3 regions of the Paenibacillus riograndensis SBR5 genome follow, and region 2 is predicted to be linked to each of the others. Evidence: predicted binding sites of a transcription regulator. Region 2 holds the regulator's gene; each other region holds the start of a gene.
What was found. The regulator Rex, encoded in region 2, represses fermentation and respiration genes when NADH is low (regulators of the CRP and FNR family bind a similar motif). The targets are predictions, from matches to a motif close to TTGTGAAATATTTCACAA.
Positions count from the first base shown of each region.

Region 1: PRIO_RS00835 (DUF1858 domain-containing protein) is a predicted target of Rex. The motif match lies at 1,118-1,135, and genes of this name have one in related genera.
Region 3: nirB (nitrite reductase large subunit NirB) is a predicted target of Rex. The motif match lies at 1,412-1,429, and genes of this name have one in related genera.

Region 1 is NZ_LN831776.1:172,149-174,421, forward strand. Features, by position in the region: gene thiC (phosphomethylpyrimidine synthase ThiC) at 1-984, shown strand, start outside; gene PRIO_RS00835 (DUF1858 domain-containing protein) at 1,217-1,441, shown strand; gene PRIO_RS00840 (DUF438 domain-containing protein) at 1,459-2,273, shown strand, end outside.
Region 2 is NZ_LN831776.1:5,156,999-5,159,271, forward strand. Features, by position in the region: gene PRIO_RS21835 (amidohydrolase) at 1-968, opposite strand, end outside; gene PRIO_RS21840 (redox-sensing transcriptional repressor Rex) at 955-1,608, opposite strand; gene dinG (ATP-dependent DNA helicase DinG) at 1,926-2,273, opposite strand, start outside.
Region 3 is NZ_LN831776.1:5,483,510-5,485,782, forward strand. Features, by position in the region: gene nirB (nitrite reductase large subunit NirB) at 1-1,308, opposite strand, end outside; gene PRIO_RS23335 (hypothetical protein) at 1,523-2,224, opposite strand.

The DNA of each region.
Region 1 (2,273 bases), 2.9 Mb from region 2:
GAATGGATTATCCGCAACTCGCCGGTTCCAATCGGTACAGTGCCCATCTACCAGGCGCTGGAGAAGGTAAAAGGAATCGCTGAGGATTTGACCTGGGAGCTGTACCGCGACACGCTCATTGAACAGGCGGAGCAAGGTGTGGATTACTTCACCATTCATGCCGGGGTGCTGAAGCGCTATATTCCCCTTACGGCCGGCAGAATGACGGGAATTGTCTCACGGGGGGGTTCCATTATGGCGGCCTGGTGCCTTGCCCATGATCAGGAGAACTTTTTATATACGCATTTTGAGGAGATTTGCGAGATTATGAAAACTTATGATGTCGCCTTTTCCCTGGGAGACGGACTCCGCCCGGGCTCCATCGCCGATGCCAATGATGAGGCCCAGTTTGCTGAACTGGAGACGCTGGGGGAGCTGACGGCGCTGGCCTGGAAGCATGACGTTCAGGTGATGGTGGAAGGTCCAGGCCATGTGCCGATGCACAGGATCAAGGAGAATATGGATAAGCAGCTGGAGCTTTGCCGGGAAGCGCCTTTTTACACACTCGGTCCGCTGACCACGGATATTGCCCCCGGCTATGACCATATTACATCGGCAATCGGTGCGGCAATGATCGGCTGGTTCGGGACAGCGATGCTCTGCTACGTTACCCCGAAGGAGCATCTGGGCCTGCCGAACAAGAACGATGTGCGCGAAGGTGTCATTACTTACAAAATCGCTGCACATGCCGCTGACTTGGCCAAGGGGCATCCGGGCGCGCAGGATCGGGACAACGCACTCTCCAAGGCGCGGTTCGAGTTCCGGTGGCGAGACCAGTTCCACTTGTCGCTGGACCCGGAACGCGCGCTGGAGTACCATGATGAGACGCTTCCGGCGGAAGGCGCCAAAACAGCGCATTTCTGCTCGATGTGCGGCCCCAAATTTTGCAGCATGCGGATCTCGCACGATATCCGCAATTCGTCCAGGCTGAGCAGAATGCTATAACCTGCAGCAACCTTTCCAAGAGGCTGTTTCCGACGCTATAACATGCGGAGGGGACAGCTTTTTTCTATATACATGTCATTCCGTATCCACGTGGCAATTCAATCATTTGGTCAGTGTTATTAAGTTTATGAATTTGTGATTGCAATCACAATCCGCCTCTGTGCCCTATGCTAAGCTGGTGTTGAGAAAGGTTATCAATTAGCCCGAGGTTAAGCTGCAGGAGGAGAGCGCAATGAGCAAAGGCCTTAACATGGATGAGTCCATATTTGAGCTGGTCAGCCGTTATCCGGAGGTCGTAGATATTATGGTGGAGCTGGGGTTCCGCGATATCACCAAGCCAGGCATGCTGCAGACGGCAGGCCGGTTCATGACCCTGTCCAAAGGAATCACAATGAAGAAAATGAATCGCGAAATCGTCCGGCAAGCTTTTGAACGCCATGGCTTCGAGATTATGTGAATAAAGGAGAGAGTACAATGAGCGAACTGATTAACAACCGGGAAGTGGATGTTCCCGAGCAGACACGCCGCCAAGCCATGCTTAGGGAAATTATCAAGGAGCTGCATGCCGGAAAAAGTGTGGAGGAAGTCAAGGCGCGTTTTGCAGAAGCGGTAGGCGATGTTACGGTAGCGGAAATTTCGGCTATGGAGCATTCACTGATGACGGAAGAGGGGATTCCTGTAGAGGAGGTGCAGCGCCTGTGCTCTGTGCACACGGCCATTTTCAAAGGGTCGATCCAGGAGATTCACCGGTCCAATAAACCGGAGGAACAGCCGGGGCATCCCGTACACACCTTCAAGCTGGAGAACCGCGAGATTGAACGTCTTGTGAACTTCCGCCTCCAGCTTCATACCGATAAATTCCTAAGAAGCGGCACGGAAGAGATGAGGTTCAAGCTGCTGGAGGATCTGAGCCTGCTGCTCGATCTCGACAAGCACTACAGCCGCAAAGAGAATCTGCTGTTTCCCTATCTTGAGAAATACGGCATCTATGGTCCCACCAAGGTGATGTGGGGAGTGGATGACGGTATCCGCAGCATGATTAAGCAGGCCAAAGCCGCGCTCAGTTCTTACAACGGGGAAGCCGAGGAGCTTGGTGCTCTGCTGGCGAACATTATTCAGGAAGTAAATGAAATGATTTTTAAGGAAGAAAACATCCTGCTGCCGATGGCGCTCGACAAACTGACTGAGGATGAATGGGTCAAAATCGCCCGCGAAAGCGATGAAATTGGCTTCTGCCTGGCTGCGCCCGAGCAGGAATGGATTCCTGAGCGTGCCCCGGAACCGGAAGG
Region 2 (2,273 bases):
TGGATCAAGGCGGCAAGGCGCATCTCCTCAAACATGTCGAGATTATTATTGCTCGCCGCGCCATCGGTGCCAAGCGATACCGTGACTCCTGCACGCAGCAGCTCAGGAACCCGGGCTACTCCGCTCGCCAGCTTCAGATTACTGCCCGGGTTATGGGATACCCCTACATGGTAACGGGCCAGAATCTCAATCTCTTCATCGTTCAAATGAACACCATGAGCGACCAGGGACGGGCGGGTGAACATTCCCAGCTTCTCCAGATGCGCCACCGGACGCAAACCGTAATCGGCCGCATTCTGCTCGACTTCCCGCCGGGTTTCCGACATGTGGGTATGCATAGGCAGGTCCAGATCATGGGCGGCTTGCACAAACTTCACAAAAAACTCCGGCGGACAGGTGTACGGGGCATGCGGTGAAATCATCGTTGTGATTCTTCCGTCCGCTTTTCCGTGCCAGTTCCGCGCAAAAGCAACCGCTTCCGCCAGCTTATGGTTCTGCACGTCCTCCGGACAGAGCCCGATCACCCCGCGCATCAGCACGGCACGGATGCCTGATTGCTCGGTAACCTCGGCCACACGGTCCATGTGGTCATACATATCCAGGAAGGTGGTTGTGCCGCCTTTCAGCATTTCCAGCACAGACAAGGCGGTGCCCCAATAGACATCGTCTCCGGTGAATTTTTCTTCCATAGGCCACATTTTTTCCTGCAGCCAATTCTGCAGCACCATATCATCCCCGTAGCCGCGCAGCAGGGACATCGCCGTATGGCCATGGGTATTGACCAGACCCGGCATGAACAGCAGACGGCTGCCGTCAATGGTCTGAGTACCTTCTTCTATGACAGGCTTGACTTCTCCTATGTATGTGATGAGATCCTTTTCTATAGTCATATAACCGCTAAGGACAGGCTGCGCCGTTCCCGGCACCAGGAAACGCCCATTTACAATTACAGTTTTATTGCTGCTCATCTTCCGCCTCGTCCTTTCCATCATGCAAATAATAAGCCAAGCTCTGCAAATCAGTAGTAAAATCAGCGGCATGAATCCGGATGTTGGCAGGCGTTTTCAAAATCACCGGTGCAAAATTGAGGATTGCCTCGATGCCTGAATCCACCAGGATATCTGCAACGTTCTGCGCTTCGCTGTCCGGTACAGTGATAATGCCGATGCGGATGCCCTGCTCGCGGATTGTGCTCCCCAGCTCTTCCATAGGCTGAACCGTCAGCGAGTTGATTTTCTGCCCGATCTTGGGGGGATAGGAATCAAAGACCGCGGTGATTTTCATCGTGTCCTTCAAATAGGCATTGTAATTGGATAAAGCGTGTCCAAGATTACCTGCACCCACGAGTGCCACATTGATCTGCTGGTCAAGCTTCAGGATATGGCGGATTTTCTCAATCAGATACGATACATCGTAACCGATGCCTTTTCTGCCGAAATCGCCGAAATAGGCCAAATCCTTGCGGATTTGCGCCGGATTCAGATCCAGCTTCTGTCCCAGCTCCTGCGAAGACACGGTGGAGATTTCACGCTTCTGGAGATCGTTCAGGAAACGCAGGTACACAGGCAGCCTGCGCACCACGGCCTCTGATATTTTATCCGATTTCATATTTTCTCCTCCTAAAAGTATTGTTAGCGTAACCTTAAATTTAAAGAGCTGCAGCTAATTAGTAATCATTCCCGGCGCCCCTTCAAAACAGAAGGCGCCTAAGGAATGATTCTCTGTACAACATCCATGAACAAACTAGCCAGCCTGCGGTGCTCTTACAACGGCATTTCTGCCGTTATTTCTGGACTAGCCGACCTTCAACGCTCCAACAACGGCATTTCTGCCGTTATTTCTGGACTAGCCCCTGCGGCGCACACCTTCTCCGCAACAGAAAAAATCATAATTTCTAAATAATTAAATTTGAACGTATAGTGGAATCAGGACACACTGCCGTCTTCAAGCCATTCGGCGATACGCGGGACCATCTGATCGGTGAGCATATGCTCCATTTTGGGTCCAGGGAGTGAGTACAGGAAGTACTTTCCATAATAAGATTCGATAACCCTGGTATCATATACAATAACAATTCCCCGGTCCTGTGCAGTGCGAACCAGTCTGCCGAAGCCCTGCTTGAACCGGATGACCGCCTGGGGAACCGACAGCTTCATAAACGGGTTCTTTTTCTGCGCCTGCAGCAGCTCAGCCTTCGCCTCAGCAAGCGGATGGTTAGGCGGTTGAAACGGCAGCCTGACAATAGCCAGACAGGTCAGCGCCTCACCGGGAAT
Region 3 (2,273 bases), 330 kb from region 2:
GGCATCTACAATGGCCTTTTTGGTCACGCCGTTGCAGCCGCAGACAATCTCTTCATCCGCCATCGTCTCTACCGACAAGCCCTTCTTGGCTCCGCCTCCGCCGCAGCAGCCGGTGCCCATAACCTCGCTGTAAATCTCGTCGGTCATCTCTGCACCCTGCTTCACCAGCTTTTGCAGATTTGCCGATTCCGTAACATCACCGAACAGCACTGCACCGACGATAATGTTATTTTTGAGCAAAATCTTCTTGTAGGTCCGCTTCCATTCATCCTTGGCCGAAATGACCGTATGCTCAGCGGTTTCCGTGAATTCACCGGCAGAGAAAACATCCACTCCGGAGATTTTCAGCTTGGTGGCTACAACCGATCCTTCATAAGGCTGAGTCGGTACGCCGCAGAGGTGCTTCGCAAGCACACTTCCCTGCTCGAACAGCGGTGCTACCAGACCGTAGCAGGTTCCTCTGTGTTCTGTACATTCGCCGACGGAATATACACCCGGGATCGAGGTTTGCAGATAATCATCAACGACAATCCCGCGGTTAACCGTAATGCCGCTCTCTCTGGCCAGCTGCGTATTCGGCTTAATCCCAACAGCCATAACGACAAAATCCGCTGCCAGCTCCGTTCCGTCACTGAAACGCAGTCCGTTGACACGTTCGTCCCCGGTCAGTTCAACCGTCTGTTTGCCCATGGCAAATTTCACGCCCTGGCGCGCAAGCTCCGCCTGAAGCATAGCTGAAGCATTGTGATCCAGCTGCCGTTCCATCAGATCCTCCAGCAGATGTACGACTGTAACATCCATGCCGAGGTTCACAAGCCCTTTGGCTGCTTCCAGTCCGAGCAGTCCGCCGCCGATCACTGCCGCCGTGCGGTACGTCTTGGCTGCGGCAATCATTGCATCGCAATCGGCAATATCGCGGAAGCCCACTACCCCTTCCTTGTCGCTGCCCGGTACAGGCAGAATGAACGAATTGGACCCTGTAGCAATGATGGCCTTGTCAAAAGGAACCGACATCCCGTTATCTGTGATAATCTGCCGTGCCGCTTCATCGATTCGGACCACGGTCGTTCCTGTGTGCAGCGTAATATTGTGATCCGCATACCACTGGCGGTCATTCAGCACGATTTCTTCTATGGTTTTACTTCCTTCAAGCACGTAGGACAGCATTATCCGATTGTAATTGGGATGCGGCTCGCTGCCGAATACAGTAATATCATAAGCGCCGCCAAGCTTCAAAATCTGCTCTACCGTCCCGACACCTGCCATACCGTTACCAATGAGTACTAGCTTTTCTCTCTCCACTGTCATTGTTGTGCCCCTCCTCAAACCATCTGCATTTCATCACAATACATCTGATAGTGAAATTATACTGGTGATTTTCGAACAGGCTTTGTGATTGCAATCACATTAAATGTGAAGATTTTCACATAATTTCAGTGAGTTAACCATTTGCCTTTTTGGACAAAAAAATACCAGATTCCCGAGCATATAAGCAAAAGAAATCTGGTGTTATACTCTTCCACTAACGCAGCACAAGTGCTACCTCCAAGGTATCCTGGGGCCTAAGCTTCATATCGATTCCACTGTCCAGCAGCTGCTTGCCGTTGACCTTCAGTGTCCATGCCTCATTGCTGAGCGGCTTATAATCCATTATGCTGATCACTGTCTTATTGTCTTCGGCCAATAGAACCATACCGCTGCTCTTCAGCACACCCCGGACGGACAGATCCTCAGAATACGGCAGCACATACGAATGAGTCATTTCCGGCTGCTCGCTTCCGCCATTCACAGTAAAAATGACCGGCTGCTGCTCGGCCCCGGCTGCCTTGGGTTCTGCCGCAATAAGGATGCTGTCGCTGCGGTCAACGCTGCTGTTCCAATCCAATATTTTTTTGCCGTTCAATTGTATTCCCCAAATCCACTCGGGACTCAGAGATACTTTGTTGACTGTCAAGAGGCTGTTCCCATCTTCCGCCAATGTGGCTACCCCACTCCTCTTGAGCAGTTCAATCAGCGGCATGCCATCCTTATAAGCCTCGCTTATCTGTCCCCCCGAGCTTCCGGCCAGCTCGCTGTCACCGACACGCACCGAAAACGCAGGTCCTGCATTCCCGGCTCCGCCGTTGTTCCCTTCGTTCTGGGCGTCAAGCACCGAAGAGCAGCCGCCCGTTACTGCGATTATTAATATTCCCAGCCAAATGCGCCACACCCATTTCGCGGACATTTCCGGCACCGCCTTCTTCCGCCCGCTCTCAGTCTCCGCTGCTGCTCAG